Regions from separate parts of the Bacillus sp. Pc3 genome, predicted to be linked through region 3. Evidence: predicted binding sites of a transcription regulator. Region 3 holds the regulator's gene; each other region holds the start of a gene.
The links. The regulator LexA, encoded in region 3, represses DNA repair genes until DNA is damaged. The targets are predictions, from matches to a motif close to CGAACATATGTTCG.
Positions count from the first base shown of each region.

Region 1: the regulator LexA is predicted to act here: its motif matches at 3,433-3,446, upstream of SB24_RS04525 (YhjD family protein).
Region 2: the regulator LexA is predicted to act here: its motif matches at 2,766-2,779, upstream of uvrB (excinuclease ABC subunit UvrB).

Region 1 is NZ_CP010406.1:1,035,961-1,040,882, reverse strand. It holds gene SB24_RS04550 (YrpD family protein) at 1-404, opposite strand, end outside; partial or broken gene SB24_RS04545 (excalibur calcium-binding domain-containing protein) at 600-870, shown strand; gene SB24_RS04540 (YbjQ family protein) at 902-1,219, opposite strand; gene SB24_RS04535 (sodium:solute symporter family protein) at 1,261-2,730, opposite strand; gene SB24_RS04530 (DUF3311 domain-containing protein) at 2,727-2,927, opposite strand; gene SB24_RS04525 (YhjD family protein) at 3,048-3,407, opposite strand; gene SB24_RS04520 (TVP38/TMEM64 family protein) at 3,559-4,185, shown strand; gene lepB (signal peptidase I) at 4,182-4,697, shown strand; gene SB24_RS04510 (monooxygenase) at 4,845-4,922, shown strand, end outside.
Region 2 is NZ_CP010406.1:2,651,284-2,656,205, forward strand. It holds gene SB24_RS12565 (PEP/pyruvate-binding domain-containing protein) at 1-2,141, opposite strand, end outside; gene SB24_RS12570 (CsbA family protein) at 2,443-2,679, shown strand; gene uvrB (excinuclease ABC subunit UvrB) at 2,855-4,840, shown strand; gene uvrA (excinuclease ABC subunit UvrA) at 4,848-4,922, shown strand, end outside.
Region 3 is NZ_CP010406.1:222,431-227,352, reverse strand. It holds gene SB24_RS00875 (prohibitin family protein) at 1-810, shown strand, start outside; gene SB24_RS00870 (YndM family protein) at 838-1,287, opposite strand; gene SB24_RS00865 (hypothetical protein) at 1,441-1,869, shown strand; gene lexA (transcriptional repressor LexA) at 2,209-2,829, opposite strand; gene yneA (cell division suppressor protein YneA) at 2,986-3,297, shown strand; gene SB24_RS00850 (YneB family resolvase-like protein) at 3,313-3,963, shown strand; gene SB24_RS00845 (DUF896 domain-containing protein) at 4,032-4,265, shown strand; gene tkt (transketolase) at 4,432-4,922, shown strand, end outside.

The DNA of each region.
Region 1 (4,922 bases), 810 kb from region 3:
AGCTGTACGGTGCTGCCGGGCCGGAAGCCTTTCGTATAGGTGAATTGGCTTTCTCCTTCCAGATACCGGACCTGGCCTTGTCCCTTTGAACCGACTTTCATGATCGGTTTCCATACATGATAGGTGTCACTGTACTGAAGTCCGATATCAGCCTCTGTGCCTCCGGTAAACCCTGAGTAAATATAGGCTGTCCCATTTGACACCTGAATCGAGCTTGGAAGCTGAATTTTCGTGACGAGAACTGAGCCCGTGCTGTTCAGGTAGGCCCTTCCGCCGATTCCTTTGCTGAGCTGGGACGCCGCTTCCGCCGTATTGGGACTGATCACCCCCGGAATATCCGCCGTACATGCGCCGAATAGAACGGCTGAAGTGAGAACACCCGCAAGAAGCCCTTTTTTCATCATCATTTCTCCTCCTATCATCATAGTCAGATAGCGCTATCAATTCATATTATAAAAGGTTTTGGGAAAAATTCCATAAAAGATATACGGGCGGACGTAAATTAAACCTATTTTCCTATTTATCTTGTAAATGGAGATTATTTGAACTATGATATGTTCAGCAATACAGCATGATTCAGGAAAGGGGATAGGATAGAAATGAAAAAGACGGCAGCTGTGCTTTTGTCTTTCGGTCTGGTGTTCGGTTGTTCATATGGAGCGGGGCAGACGGCAGAAGCGAAAACAAAGGTAAAAACGTATCAAAACTGCAAGGCGCTGAACAAGGTGTATAAGGGCGGCGTGGCCAAATCGTCGAAAGTGAAAAACAAGGGCGGCAGAACACAAGTACAAGCCGTATGTATCAAAAGCGCTTTACAATGCAAATAAAAGACTTGACCGAGATAAAGACTATATCGCATGTGAGAAATAAAAAAACAAGCCTCTTTAAAGAGGCTTGTTTTTTAAATGGATTCGGCGGTGACGGCGGTTCCGTATCCGATTAATTCGGATGTGTTCTGTCCTGCGGTCAGTTCGAACCGCAGGCCGACGATGGCGTTCGCTCCGAGCTGCTCCGCCTCTCTGATCAGCCGCTCTTTCACCGCTTTTTTGGAGTCTTCCAGCATTTCGGTATAGCTTTTTAATTCGCCGCCGACGACAGATTTTAAGCCTGCAAGCAAGTCTTTTCCGATGTGACGGGACTGGACGATACTGCTTGTCACCAAGCCTTTCACTTCTGTAATCTGTTTTCCGGCGACGGTTTCGGTCGTTGTCATGATCATGCGTTTTTCCCCTTTCGTGTATCTTACCGCTATCTTACCATTTAAGCCGCCTTTTCGGCTGCGCTGATTTGTTTTTTTCTGACTGCGGCGCTGACTGCAAACATGACGACAATGTTCAGAACCAGTGCGATGATGCCTGTATTCATATCTTTAACGATCTGCGGAAGAAACGGAAAGAGGGTTCCGATGGTTGATTCGGTCAGCGTAATGAAGGCCACCGTTCCGACCCCGGCCGTTATGCCGGCAAAAGCGCCGTGGCTTGTGATGAAACGCCGCTTCGGCAGGCTGAATAAGAGGGCGGGGAAAAGCTGGGTGACAAGGCTGTAGCCCATTAAAAGCAAGGTGACGATGGTATTTCCGCCTTTCAGCGTAAAATATACGGATATCAGCGCGATGACGGGTACGGCGTATTTTGCGAGCCGTGAGACTTTGTCGTCAGTCGTGCCGGGCAGAATGGCTTTGTACACATTTTTGGCGAACAGCGTGCTTGAGGCCATTAATATCATTGAACCGGGTACAAGCGCCGTCAGAATGCCCGCCGATCCGATCAGTCCGACAAACCAGGGATCAAAGGTTTTCACAGACAGCTTTAATAAGGCGAGATCCGTGTCCGCCCCTTTTAAACCGGGCACCTGCAGAATCGCCGCAAATCCGGTAAAGATGACAAACAGCAGGACGAGCTGATAAAGAGGCATGATGATCGCGTTTTTCCGAAACACCCGCGGATGCTCCGCCGAATAGGAAGCGGCAAATGTATGGGGCCACATATAAAAGCCGAGGGCGGTCAGCAAAACCGTTGAGCTGAACCAGGAAACGCTCTGTCCGGTTTCCGGCAGCGTGAGAAAACCGGGTTTTGCGGCGTCAATTTGTTTGAACATCTCCGTAAACCCGCCATAGTAATGAATGGGCAGATAAATGCCTAAATACAGGACGATGCCTAAAATCATGATATCTTTAACGACTGATATCCACGCTGAACCGTGGATTCCTGATATCATCACATAAATCGTGATGGAGACAGCGCCGATCCAGACAGCGGCGGAGGGCGGAATCTGTCCGTATGACGTTGCTGAAACAATTAATCCGAGCCCTTTCAGCTGCAGGACGAGATAGGGGATGAGGGATGCGATGCCGACGAGCGATACGAGAATGCCGAGGAGCGGGCTGTTGTATTTTGAAATAAAAAAATCTGATTGCGACATCAGTTTGTGTTGTTTGGCGTAAGTCCACACGGCTGGCAGAAGCCAATATGACAAAATGTAGGCAAGGCAGCCGTACGCGATAATATAAAAGGCGGGGCCTCCTTTTCCGTAAGCCCATCCGCTTCCGCCGAGGAATGTAAAGGTCGTGTATATTTCTCCCGCCATTAATAAAAAGACAAACATCGTGCCGAAGCCGCGTCCGCCCACTGTCCATTGTTCAAGGTCCATATGTTTTCCTTTTCGGGCCCGGATTCCGAGATACACACAAAACAGGAGCACGGCGGCCATTACGGGAAATGCTGCGTTCATTCCGCCTCACCCGCCTTGTTTTCTTTGTCCAATTTGTAAACGGCGGCCATCAGAACGGAAGTCAGCACCGCCCAGATGACGACATACGCGAGAATGAAAGGCATTCCGAAAACATAAGGCGTCACCCGGTTGGCAAATGGAATGCCGGCGAGAATTCCGAAAAAGGGCAGGGCGGCGAGAACATGAATCAGTTTCATAACATTCCTCCTTTTCATTGAAAACAGCGTGTCCCGATTATAAAGAAAATCATGTCGAATGTATAGTGTGAATAGTCTGAAATTTATCAGCTGAAAAGGAAAAGCAGTCCCGGCTGCTTTTTAAATGGTCGCAAGAGACAGGTAATATTCTAATAAGGCGGTTACCTGTTCCCGTATTCTCGGGTTGAAATAACGGTGTTTTTCTTCATAGCCGTTAATGGTGCATATATAAAGCGTAAATGCTTCGTCTCTTTCCGCTTCGTATATTTTAATTTTACGCTTTCTTAACTCTTTTCGAACATCACTCAAATCCTTTTGTGCTAATTTTAAAGAGCAGCTGATAAGCTGTTTATAGGGTTGTTTTAATTTGAACGGGCACGAATCAAGCGCTTCGAGGTCCCGGTTCAGGATGGCAGCCGCCATGGGCAGAAACAGCCCTTTTTCGATGAGATCGCGGGTGCCGCTCCGGATGTCAGGCATAAATACTCCTTCTTTCTTAAAAAAGAGAACGTTTGTTCTTATTTTATACTCGCTTACACGATATTTCAAGTCGGAAAATTCGTAAACATTTTCGTTTTTTGGAGATAATGTGTAGAATAAGGATAGACAAACTCGTTAAGGAGTATAAACGTTGGAGCAATTTTTATCATATTTGACTGAGGAACAGCTGACGGAATGGTTCCAAAGCTATAGAGCTTTCGGCCCGGCGGCTGCGGTTGCACTGCCTTTTATTGAAGCGTTTCTTCCGTTTTTGCCGCTTGTTGTATTTGTGGTGGCGAATACGAATGCATTTGGGTTATGGGAAGGTTTTTTTCTGTCGTGGCTCGGATCTGCGGCAGGATCGATGCTGATGTTTTATGCCGTCCGCCGTTTCGGACAGAAAAGAGCTTTCAGTTTCATCCGCAGGCATCAGACCATAAGGCGGATGATGCTTTGGGTTGAGCGGCACGGTTTCGGTCCGCTGTTTATTTTACTTTGCTTCCCCTTTACGCCGTCCGCTGCGGTTCATATCGTTGCCGGCCTGTCACGGGTCGGGGCGCTGCAGTTTATATCAGCAGCCGCTATGGGGAAAATGGTCATGATTTTTATGATCAGCTTTATCGGATATGATCTACATGCACTCATGACACAGCCTTTCAGGATGGCGGGCGCCATAATGGTGATCGCGGTGCTGTGGTATGCCGGAAAGCATATCGAACGGCGGTTACAGACGAGAATCAGTCAGCATGAGAAAGACGGAGGGAGACAGGAATCTTGAAAAAACGATTTTGGTTTATAGCTGGCGTGCTTATCGTTGTTTTGGCCATACAATTAAAGAATGCCATTTTTATTGATTATAAAGTCGAAGGAATCAGCATGAATCCGACCTTTAAACAAGGAAATGAGCTGATGGTCAACAAGTTTTCCCATCGTTACAAAACGATCCGCCGTTTCGATATTGTCCTGTTCAAAGGCCCGCACCGCAAAGTGCTGATCAAACGTGTCATCGGGCTCCCCGGCGAGTCAATCGCATACAGGGAGGATCAGCTGTATGTGAATGGAAAACGGGTGGCGGAACCGTTTTTAAAACCCTTAAAGTCATCATTGTCCGCCGGGAGCCATGTGACCGGTGATTATACGCTGAAGGAAACGACCGGGCGCAAAAGCATACCGAAGGGACAATACTTTGTTATTGGCGACAACCGCATATACAGCCTCGACAGCCGTCATTTCGGTCCGATTAAGGATAAAGACATTGTCGGAGTCATCAGTGAATCAGACGCCAAGTAAACGGCGTCTTTTTTTTCGGAAATGATTGTAAAAAAGCAGAGGGAAGACTATAATGAAAATTGTTACGCGCGAAACAAAAAGGAGGCGTTTTATTTTTTGGTGATTTTGTTACGTGTGCAACAAAAAATATGAAAGAGGGCTGATGAGATGAAAACACAGGCTGCCATTATCGGGGGAGGTCCGGTCGGACTTATGCTTGCATCAGAACTGGCGCTGGCCGGAGTG
Region 2 (4,922 bases), 1.6 Mb from region 3:
GAGCCGGTAATCTGTTCAGCCATTTTCAGCTGTTCCGAAGTCGGAGTCCCGAGATAAGCGGGGGCTTCAAGCAATTGATATTGCTGGAAGAGCTGTTTTCGTTCAGCGGCTTTTTCCTGCATCGGAACCGGCGACGCCAGCGCTTTCTCGACTTCATCGCTGTATAAGTACCACATATCCTCCCGATCATCGATTACGCCTTGTTTTTGAAGCAGCTCGCCGATTTTCAGAAGGCAAAGGCGTGCTTTGGCGTCCAGCATCGCATCAATATAAAAATGGTGATCATCTTTGATGACGGATGAAGACAATGTCCACTGATAATAGCGGTCAAACGTCTCCCGGAAGCCGTCATCTTCAATTCTATCCATAAAGTCGGCGTAGAGCTGTTTTCGTTTTTCTATCGTTTTATGAAACTCACTGTCAAAATCGTATCCGTTCCGGACATAGTTCTGAATGTTGGCCAAAGCGAAATAAGGGTTTTCCGTCCAAGTTTGTTCAATCAGATCATGACTTTTCACGGATCTCCAGCCGTATTCCTGTAAAAATTCACCGACTTGTTCGAGAAAGCGTTTTCCCTTATTTGATTGCAGAAGCGTCTGATGCAGCTCATCGGCATGAGCAACCGTAAAGACGCGCCGCAGCTCAGGGCTGTCTTTTACTTGTCCGGACAGCAGCCAGAGCTGTCTGTCGGTCTCCAATGACTTATTCATGACGCCAGCCAGCATTTCGTACAGAAGGGAGGTGTTTTCTTTCTCAACCTGTCCGTACATGGATTCCAGTATCATGTTTAACGCAACCTGCGGAAAGACAATATTGAAATGTTCTGCGTATCCTTTTAAATAGAAGTCTTGCAGGTTTCGGAACGCATTAAGGGCAGTCTCCGGCGTATGGTCTGTATGCGCCAGTTCGTCCAGCTTTTGATAAAAAGGCAGAAAGGTTTCCTGAATAATATCGTACATGCGGTCAGCCAAGACGGGGAAAAGCGCTTCTAACTGTTCTGCGGGCAGCTTGTCGTCCGTCTTATGCTGTCTGGAAAAAACACGGCCCTGATGAAGTTTGACACGCTCGATTTCGATGCCCATTACAGGGAATGCCTTCGTGCTCTCTTTGAGGCCGTATTCCAAAGCCGGCACAATGAGTGAGGCGAATAACGGGCTGACGGGGCCTTCTATATTGGCCTCCATATTGAGCCAAAAATCTTTCTGATCCCGGGGCGTCATGATAAATTCCCGTTCTTCGTCTGCCGCTTTCTGATCCTGCGCGATCGTTGTAATCGGCCGGGCCTGAAGCAGATACAGCTTATTTTCGGCAAATCCGAATTCGAGATCCACGGGATAACCGTACAGTTCTTCCGTCTTTATCGTCAGCATGGCAAGCTCTTTGATGCTCTCGTCATCAAGGCAGAAGCGGTTTCTCATGTCAGCGGTCGTCTCTTTTTCCGTCACGCCTTCGTCTTTAGAAACGATATACATTTCTTTTAAGCCGATTTCTTTTTCAATCTGAAATGTGTCTTTATTGACGATAAATGTGTCGGGCGTCACGCTGCCGGAGACGATTGCTTCTCCGAGACCGTAGCTCGCGCTGATCATCAGCTCTCCGTCATCGTGCGTGACGGGGTTGCGGCTGAAAATGACTCCTGAAACCTCGGAATTGATAAGCCCTTGCACGACAACGCCCATTAACGGTTCTGCGGTGTCATTGTTCATTTTCTCTTTATAACCGCTGACCCGCGCCGAGAAGAAGGAAGCCCAGCATTCTTTCACTTTTCCGAGAAACTCTTCTTCTGTTTTGATATTTAAATAGGTTTCGTACTGGCCCGCGAAAGAAGCCCCTTCAAGATCTTCGGACGCGGAGGAGGAACGTACGGCGACAGAGGCGTATGATTCTCTCAATTCATAAAACGACGCGGTCAGTTCCTCCCGAAGCTCTTTTGAAAACGTGCCGTTCATAATGGCGCGCTCCATCTGTTCCTGATCTGCTTGAAGCCCGTTGTCTTCCATAAAACGTGTCAGGGCATTCGTCTGAATGATGAAACCGCCGGGAACGGGCAGCCCGTTTTTCGTCAGTTTAATCAGGTTCATTCCTTTTGCTCCTGCAGAGCGGCTCGATTCTTCCGCTTTTTGAAATCGCACTGAATACATGCGGTATGACCCCCTTTTTTTCTTCATCCAAGAAAAATGATAGTAAACACTATCATTACATTGTAAAGAGGGAGGAAGAAACTGTCAAAGATACAAAGACCTAAACCTTCTCATCCTTTCGGCTGAAGAAAGGTAATTCGGTTCATCTGGTTAATGGTTCAATGGATTTATATTCACATTTTTTTTGACAGATGATTGAAGACTGCCGAAAAAGGGTATTGTGATAGCAGGGGAACGATTGTCCGATTCTTCATTTTTTACTATAATCAGATGAGATGAAGAATTCCCGAGGAGGGTTTTTGTGATTACAAAAGCCGTTTTTGCATTATGTTTCCCTTTTATGCTGGTCGTCCTTTTTACGCGCGTCACGTTTAACCACTATGTGGCGATCGCTCTCACAGCCGCACTGCTTTTCGCATCCTATTTAAAGGGTTACACCGAAACGTATTTTATCGTTGGATTGGATGTCGTATCGCTGGTGGCCGGAGGGCTGTACATGGCCAAAAAAGAAGCAGACAAAAAGAAAGACAATGCCTGACATGGTGAATATGAAATAGAATGCCTGCTTTTACGCCATAAAAGCAGGTTTTTTATACAAAAATTGACTTGGTAAAAATAAACCATCGAACTTTAGTTCGTATTTTTAGTGATTTTGCCCGTCATTGTGTTACTATATCAATAGGAAGATTTCGTAAAGAAACGGAGGCTTTTTTGTGAAAGATCGTTTTGAGTTAGTCTCGAAATATCAGCCCCAGGGAGATCAGCCGCAAGCGATTGAGAAGCTTGTCAAAGGCATACAGGAAGGCAGAAAACACCAGACTCTCCTGGGTGCGACAGGGACGGGCAAAACCTTTACCGTGTCCAATCTGATTAAAGAAGTGAATAAACCGACACTGGTCATTGCCCATAACAAAACCCTTGCCGGACAGCTGTACAGCGAGTTTAAGGAGTTTTTCCCGAACAACGCTGTCGAATATTTTGTCAGCTATTACGATTACTATCAGCCGGAGGCATACGTGCCTCAAACGGATACTTTTATAGAGAAAGACGCAAGCATTAATGATGAAATTGATAAACTGAGACACTCCGCGACATCCTCTCTGTTTGAACGGAGAGATGTCATTATTATTGCGAGTGTGTCATGCATATACGGTCTCGGTTCGCCTGAAGAATACCGGGAAATGGTCGTGTCGCTCAGACCGGAAATGGAGATTGAGCGGAACGAGCTGCTGAGAAAGCTTGTAGATATCCAGTATGCCCGCAATGATATCGACTTTCAGCGCGGGACGTTCCGCGTGCGCGGAGACGTTGTGGAAATATTCCCGGCTTCCCGTGACGAACATTGTATCAGAGTGGAATTTTTCGGAGATGAAATTGAGCGGATCAGAGAGGTCGACGCTTTGACCGGAGAAATTCTCGGCGACCGTGACCATGTCGCGATTTTTCCGGCTTCCCACTTCGTCACCCGGGCGGAAAAGATGGAAAAAGCGATTCTGAATATTGAACAGGAGCTTGAGGAGCGCTTGAAAGTCATGCACGAAAACGGCAAGCTCCTTGAAGCGCAGCGGCTTGAGCAGCGGACGAGATATGATCTTGAAATGATGCGGGAAATGGGTTTTTGCTCAGGGATCGAGAACTATTCAAGACATTTGACACTCCGTCCGCCGGGCTCTACGCCGTATACGCTGCTTGATTATTTTCCGGACGATTTTATGATTGTCGTTGATGAATCACATGTGACGATTCCGCAGGTGCGCGGCATGTTCAACGGTGACCAGGCGAGAAAACAGGTGCTTGTCGATCACGGGTTCCGCCTGCCGTCAGCGCTTGACAACCGTCCGCTCCGATTCGAGGAATTTGAGAAACACATGCACAATATCGTGTACGTGTCGGCGACTCCGGGACCGTATGAAATTGAGCATACGCCGGAAATGATCGAGCAGATCATCAGACCGACGGGACTCCTCGATCCCCTCATTGACGTCCGTCCGATCGAAGGACAGATTGATGATCTGATCGGCGAGATTCAGGCGAGGATAGAACGGAATGAACGCGTTCTCGTGACGACTTTAACGAAAAAAATGTCAGAGGATCTGACCGATTATCTCAAGGAAATCGGCATCAAGGTCAATTATCTGCATTCCGAGATTAAGACGCTTGAACGGATTGAAATCATCCGTGACCTCCGCCTCGGAAAACATGATGTGTTAATCGGCATCAACCTGCTGAGGGAAGGGCTTGATATTCCGGAAGTGTCACTTGTCGCCATTCTCGATGCGGATAAAGAAGGCTTCCTCCGTTCTGAACGTTCGCTAATTCAGACGATCGGACGGGCGGCACGAAACGCGGAAGGCCGCGTCATCATGTATGCCGATAAAATCACAAATTCGATGGAAATCGCGATTAATGAAACGAAGCGCCGCCGGGAACAGCAGGAGCGCTTTAACGAAATTCACGGCATTACGCCGCAAACGATCAATAAGGAAATCCGCGATGTGATCCGCGCGACGCAGGCCGCTGAGGATAAAGAAGAATATAAAACAAAAGCCGCGCCTAAACTGGCGAAGATGACGAAGAAAGAACGCCAGAAAGTCGTTGAGCAAATGGAGCACGAAATGAAAGAAGCGGCCAGAGCGCTTGATTTCGAGCGGGCGGCAGAGCTTCGTGATTTACTGTTAGAGCTTAAAGCGGAAGGATGATGAACACATGGCAATTGACCGGATCGAGGTGAAAGGCGCAAGGGCGCACAATTTAAAAAACATTGATGTAACGATTCCGCGG
Region 3 (4,922 bases):
AACACAAAAAAAATTATCGGCGGTGTGATTATAGGTGCAGCCCTTTTAATTGCGGGCGTTACAGCGTCACTATTCATTGAAAAAATACCGAACGGTTATGTCGGGGTTGTATACTCACCGAATGGCGGGGTAAAATCCGACACATTGGACCAAGGCTGGCACTTAGTCGGGTTATTTAATAAAGTAACGGAATATCCGGTGCGTATGCAGACAGTGAATAATGAAAATATAAAAGTGGCAACCTCAGACGGTAAAAATATAGAAATGGATATCGCTTACAACTATGTCGTGCAGCCTGATAAAGTAGTCGATCTGTTTAACAAATTCGGCGCGGTAGACGTTGAAACGATTGAAAATACATATTTAAAAACAAGGCTGTGGGATGCGGCGCGAAAATCAATCAGCAAATACTCGGTTATTGACACATACGGGCAAAAATCTGCAGAAGCCGCTGCCGATGTTCAAAAGAGATTTGCTGATGATATGAAGAGTCTTGGATTTTTAATTGATGATCTGACGCTTGGCGTACCGAAGCCGGATAAAGCCACACAGGAAGCCATCGATGCAAGGGTGAAGTCTTCACAGGAACTTGAACGGACACAAACTGAAATTAAAATAGCCGAAGCCGAAGCGAAAAAGAAAAAAATTGAAGCGGAAGGGATCGCTGATTATAACGAAATCATAAAGAAATCAATGTCCGATGAGATGATCAAATATAAATGGATTGAAAAATGGGACGGAAAAACACCGAAAGCGACAGGCACAGACTCACTGCTGCAGCTGCCGCTGGACGATCAGAAGCAAAAATAAAAAGAGAAGGAGGCGATTGCCTCCTTTTTATGTTTTTTCCTGAGGGTCTTTTTCCGGCACTAATTCTTCAGACGCCTCGGTTTGATAGCTCCATAGCGTGCTATCCGTCTCTGTTGTGTCCTGATAATCTTCGGGAAGTACATATTGCTGCAAATACCGGTGAAAAAATGCCTCAAAAACAGAAATGCAAAGTGCAGAGATAACCGATGCCGCGGCAGGCGAGACATTAAATCCGCCAATGTTCATAAGGAATATCCATAATATAATGAATGAAATCCCGAAATCAGCTGCAACGGCTGTGAAATTGCTTGTTCTCGGCAGAATCATGCAATCACCCGCAAAATAAGTGATTAAACTTAAGATCACTGTAATAAACAGAACGTTTAAAAAGGTTACTTGGTACATAAGATCCAGAACAATGTACAGTAAAGCAAGTGTGAGCGCCGTTTTAGAAGCGAAAGCAATTACGTGTTTCATTTGAACCACCTTCGTTATTTCGTTTAGTCTTCATTGTAAGCAATCCGCAAATTTTTAAACTGGTATATAGTGGTTATAAAGTATACGTTTTAATAAAATGTGAATAGACATCACAGGATTCACAAGTTAAAATATGTAAAAAGGGGGATGCAAATGAAAAAATACTGGTTATGTATTGCTGTTTTTTTATTATGTTTTAGCGGAATACACTCAGCTGAAGCGGCTACCACTGAATTCGGATCAAAAACAAGCTTCACTTTGGAGGGAAATGCAAAAGAGTTTCATATTGAAAATCCGGGGGCTGTAGCTGCCGACGATTACTTTTTAGGATATAAGTTCACCATAATGAACAACTCTTCGTGCGGTTTAAGCATGAAACTCCAGCGGATGGCGCTGAACGGGAATTTTTATACATTAAGTTCTAAAAACTACAGCGGCAGCTGGTTAAACCTCAGTGCCCAGGATAAAAAATCAATTGATCCGTATCACAAATACAGAATTCTGGTTGAAAGTTCTTCAAACGTCTGTGGCCCCGTCTATATTAAAGGGTTTTACGGTGTAGAATATTATCATTTTGATTGAAAATAGATACTCGCTAAAGGCAGCGGGTTTTTTTATATTTAAATATAACTTATTACACTATGTACTAAATTTTCATAGATAAATTTTTATGCATCCGCCCAAAGGAAACATAAATAAAAGTAAATTCATCACGCACAAATATACAAAGTTAAAAAATGAATGAAAAGTTTCTCTAAGGAAACATTATTAGTTGACTTCAAAAGTGTGATGTCGGATAATAAGAATGTAAGTTTTTCCTCCTTAGCAGATTCGTTTCTTAAGCCAGGGCGAATCTGCTTTTTTTATGCAAAAAAAACCCCTCTTTAAGGGGTTTTTTACAATAAATGAAGTTTAATAGAATTAATGTACGGCTCTGAATACGCCGATAACTTTCCCCAAAATGCTTACGTTTTGCAGGATAATCGGCTCCATCGTCGGATTTTCCGGCTGCAGCCGCACATAATTGTCTTCTTTATAGAAGCGCTTGACCGTCGCTTCATCATCTTCGGTCATAGCTACGACGATTTCTCCGTTATTGGCCGTGTTCTGCTGTTTGACAATGACGTAATCTTTGTCAAAAATACCGGCGTCGATCATACTTTCTCCCATGATTTCTAACATAAAGACATGTTCGCCCGGAGGAACCATCCGGTCAGGAAGCGGAAAATACTCGTCGATATTTTCAACAGCCGTAATCGGAATACCCGCCGTCACTTTCCCGATGACCGGAACGTTTACGACCTGGCTTTTCGGAATGTGGACTTCTTCTTCATCCAATACCTCAATCGCCCTCGGTTTAGTTGGGTCCCGTCTGATCAGGCCTTTTGTCTCCAGCCGCGCCAAATGGCCGTGCACGGTTGAACTGGAAGCCAGTCCTACTGCTTCTCCTATCTCTCTTACAGAAGGCGGATATCCTTTCGTTTTTACCTCTTCTTTAATAAAACGCAGGATATCAAGCTGCCTTTTTGATAGCTTCGTCATATTTCGCACCTCAAAACGTCGATTTTAAGTAGATTATAGCATGATTTTCCTGACAGTACAAACATAGGTTCGAAAAAAACGATTGACAGAAACGTTTGTTCGTATATACTGAAAGGTATAAAAAGCGAACAAACATTCTTATCGGAGGTTGTTTACATGGCGAAAGAATCTATTATATTTGTAGGGCTGTTTACTGCGATTTTAAGTGCCGCTATTTTACTTGTCTCATGTGCGGGAAATGATCAGTCCCTCAGCCAATATGTTAAAATAAAGGTTCAGGACGGCGATACACTCTGGTCACTTGCGGATCATGTAGCAGAAAAGAAACACATTAATAAAGAAGATTTCATTGAGTGGGTGACGGAGAATAATCATCTCCAAACTGCTGATATAAAGCCCGGAGACGAACTTATTCTTCCGGTTAAGAAAAAGCATCCGGCCGTATATCAGCTGGCCATTGTCAATTAGAGAGGAAAGAGAGAAATGAAGGCACTCATTTATGCCCGCGTAAGCACAAACAAAGAACAGCAGCAAACGTCATTAAAAAGACAGGAAGAGGAGCTCAGTGAGATCGCTGCTGCAAACGGCATGGAAGTCGTGAAAGTCATTTCTGAGAAAGCCAGCGGTTACGAAATGGATCGCGACGGAGTATTTGAAATGCTTGATGAAATTAAAAAATCACATATTGACGCGATATTGGTGCAGGACGAAACGAGATTAGGAAGAGGAAACGCCAAGATTGCGCTTTTGCATTGCATTTACAGGGAGAACGTAAAAATATATACGACGGCTCATAAAGGTGAACTGGAGCTTTCCGAAGCTGATTCGATGGTACTCGAAATCGTCAGTATTGTTGAGGAATATCAAAGGAAAATTCACAATATGAAAATCCGGCGGGGAATGAAAAGAGCCGTGAAAAACGGCTACAAACCTGAACGGAATCTGAAAAACAGACATGAAAACAGCGGAAAAGAAAAAAAAGAGGTTCCGGTTTCGGAAATTATCAGGCTGAGAGCCAACAAGCTTACCTTTGCAGAAATCGCAGCGACCTTAAGGGGATTCGGCTACGATGTGTCCAAAGCCACGGTTCACCGGCGGTTTCAGGAATATACCGCAGACACAGAAGGCAGCTGACGCGCATCAGTTGTAAAAAAGACTGCGTTTTAGTAGTATATAATCAACACGCACCAAAGGAGCTTATTATGATTTCTAAAGAAAAAATCGCAAGAATTAACGAATTGGCTCAAAAAGCTAAATCAAACACGATAACGGATGAGGAAAAAGCTGAACAGCAAAAGCTTCGCCAGGAGTATTTGAAAGGATTCCGCTCCTCAATGAAAAATACGTTAAAGAGCGTAAAAGTGATTGATCCGGAAGGCAACGATGTCACCCCTGAAAAATTAAAAAGAGAACAACAGAAAAATAATCTTCATTAAACAGAAAGAATACGGCAATACGTATTCTTTTTTCGTATATACTAATATCAGGCTGTGCTTTACGACAATTTTCAACAAGTTTATCTCAAATTTAAGCTGAAAGAGTTGAGAAAAAGTCAGCATCGCTTTATGATGAAAAGGTACAACAATAAGGAAGGGGATTATAATGGATACAATTGAAAAGAAATCAGTTGCCACCATTCGTACACTATCTATAGACGCAATTGAAAAAGCGAATTCCGGACATCCGGGCATGCCGATGGGAGCCGCTCCGATGGCATATACGCTGTGGACGAAATTTATGAATGTAAACCCGCAGAATCCGGGCTGGTTTAACCGCGACCGCTTTGTTTTATCAGCAGGCCACGGTTCAATGCTTTTATACAGCATGCTGCATTTAAGCGGATATGACCTCAGCATTGAAGACTTGAAACAGTTCCGTCAATGGGGAAGCAAAACACCGGGACATCCGGAGTTCGGGCACACAGCCGGAGTAGACGCAACGACCGGGCCGCTTGGACAGGGTATTGCAATGGCAGTGGGAATGGCAATTGCAGAACGCCATCTGGCTGAGACATATAACCGTGATTCTTTCAACGTAGTTGATCATTATACATACAGTATTTGCGGAGACGGTGATTTAATGGAAGGCATTTC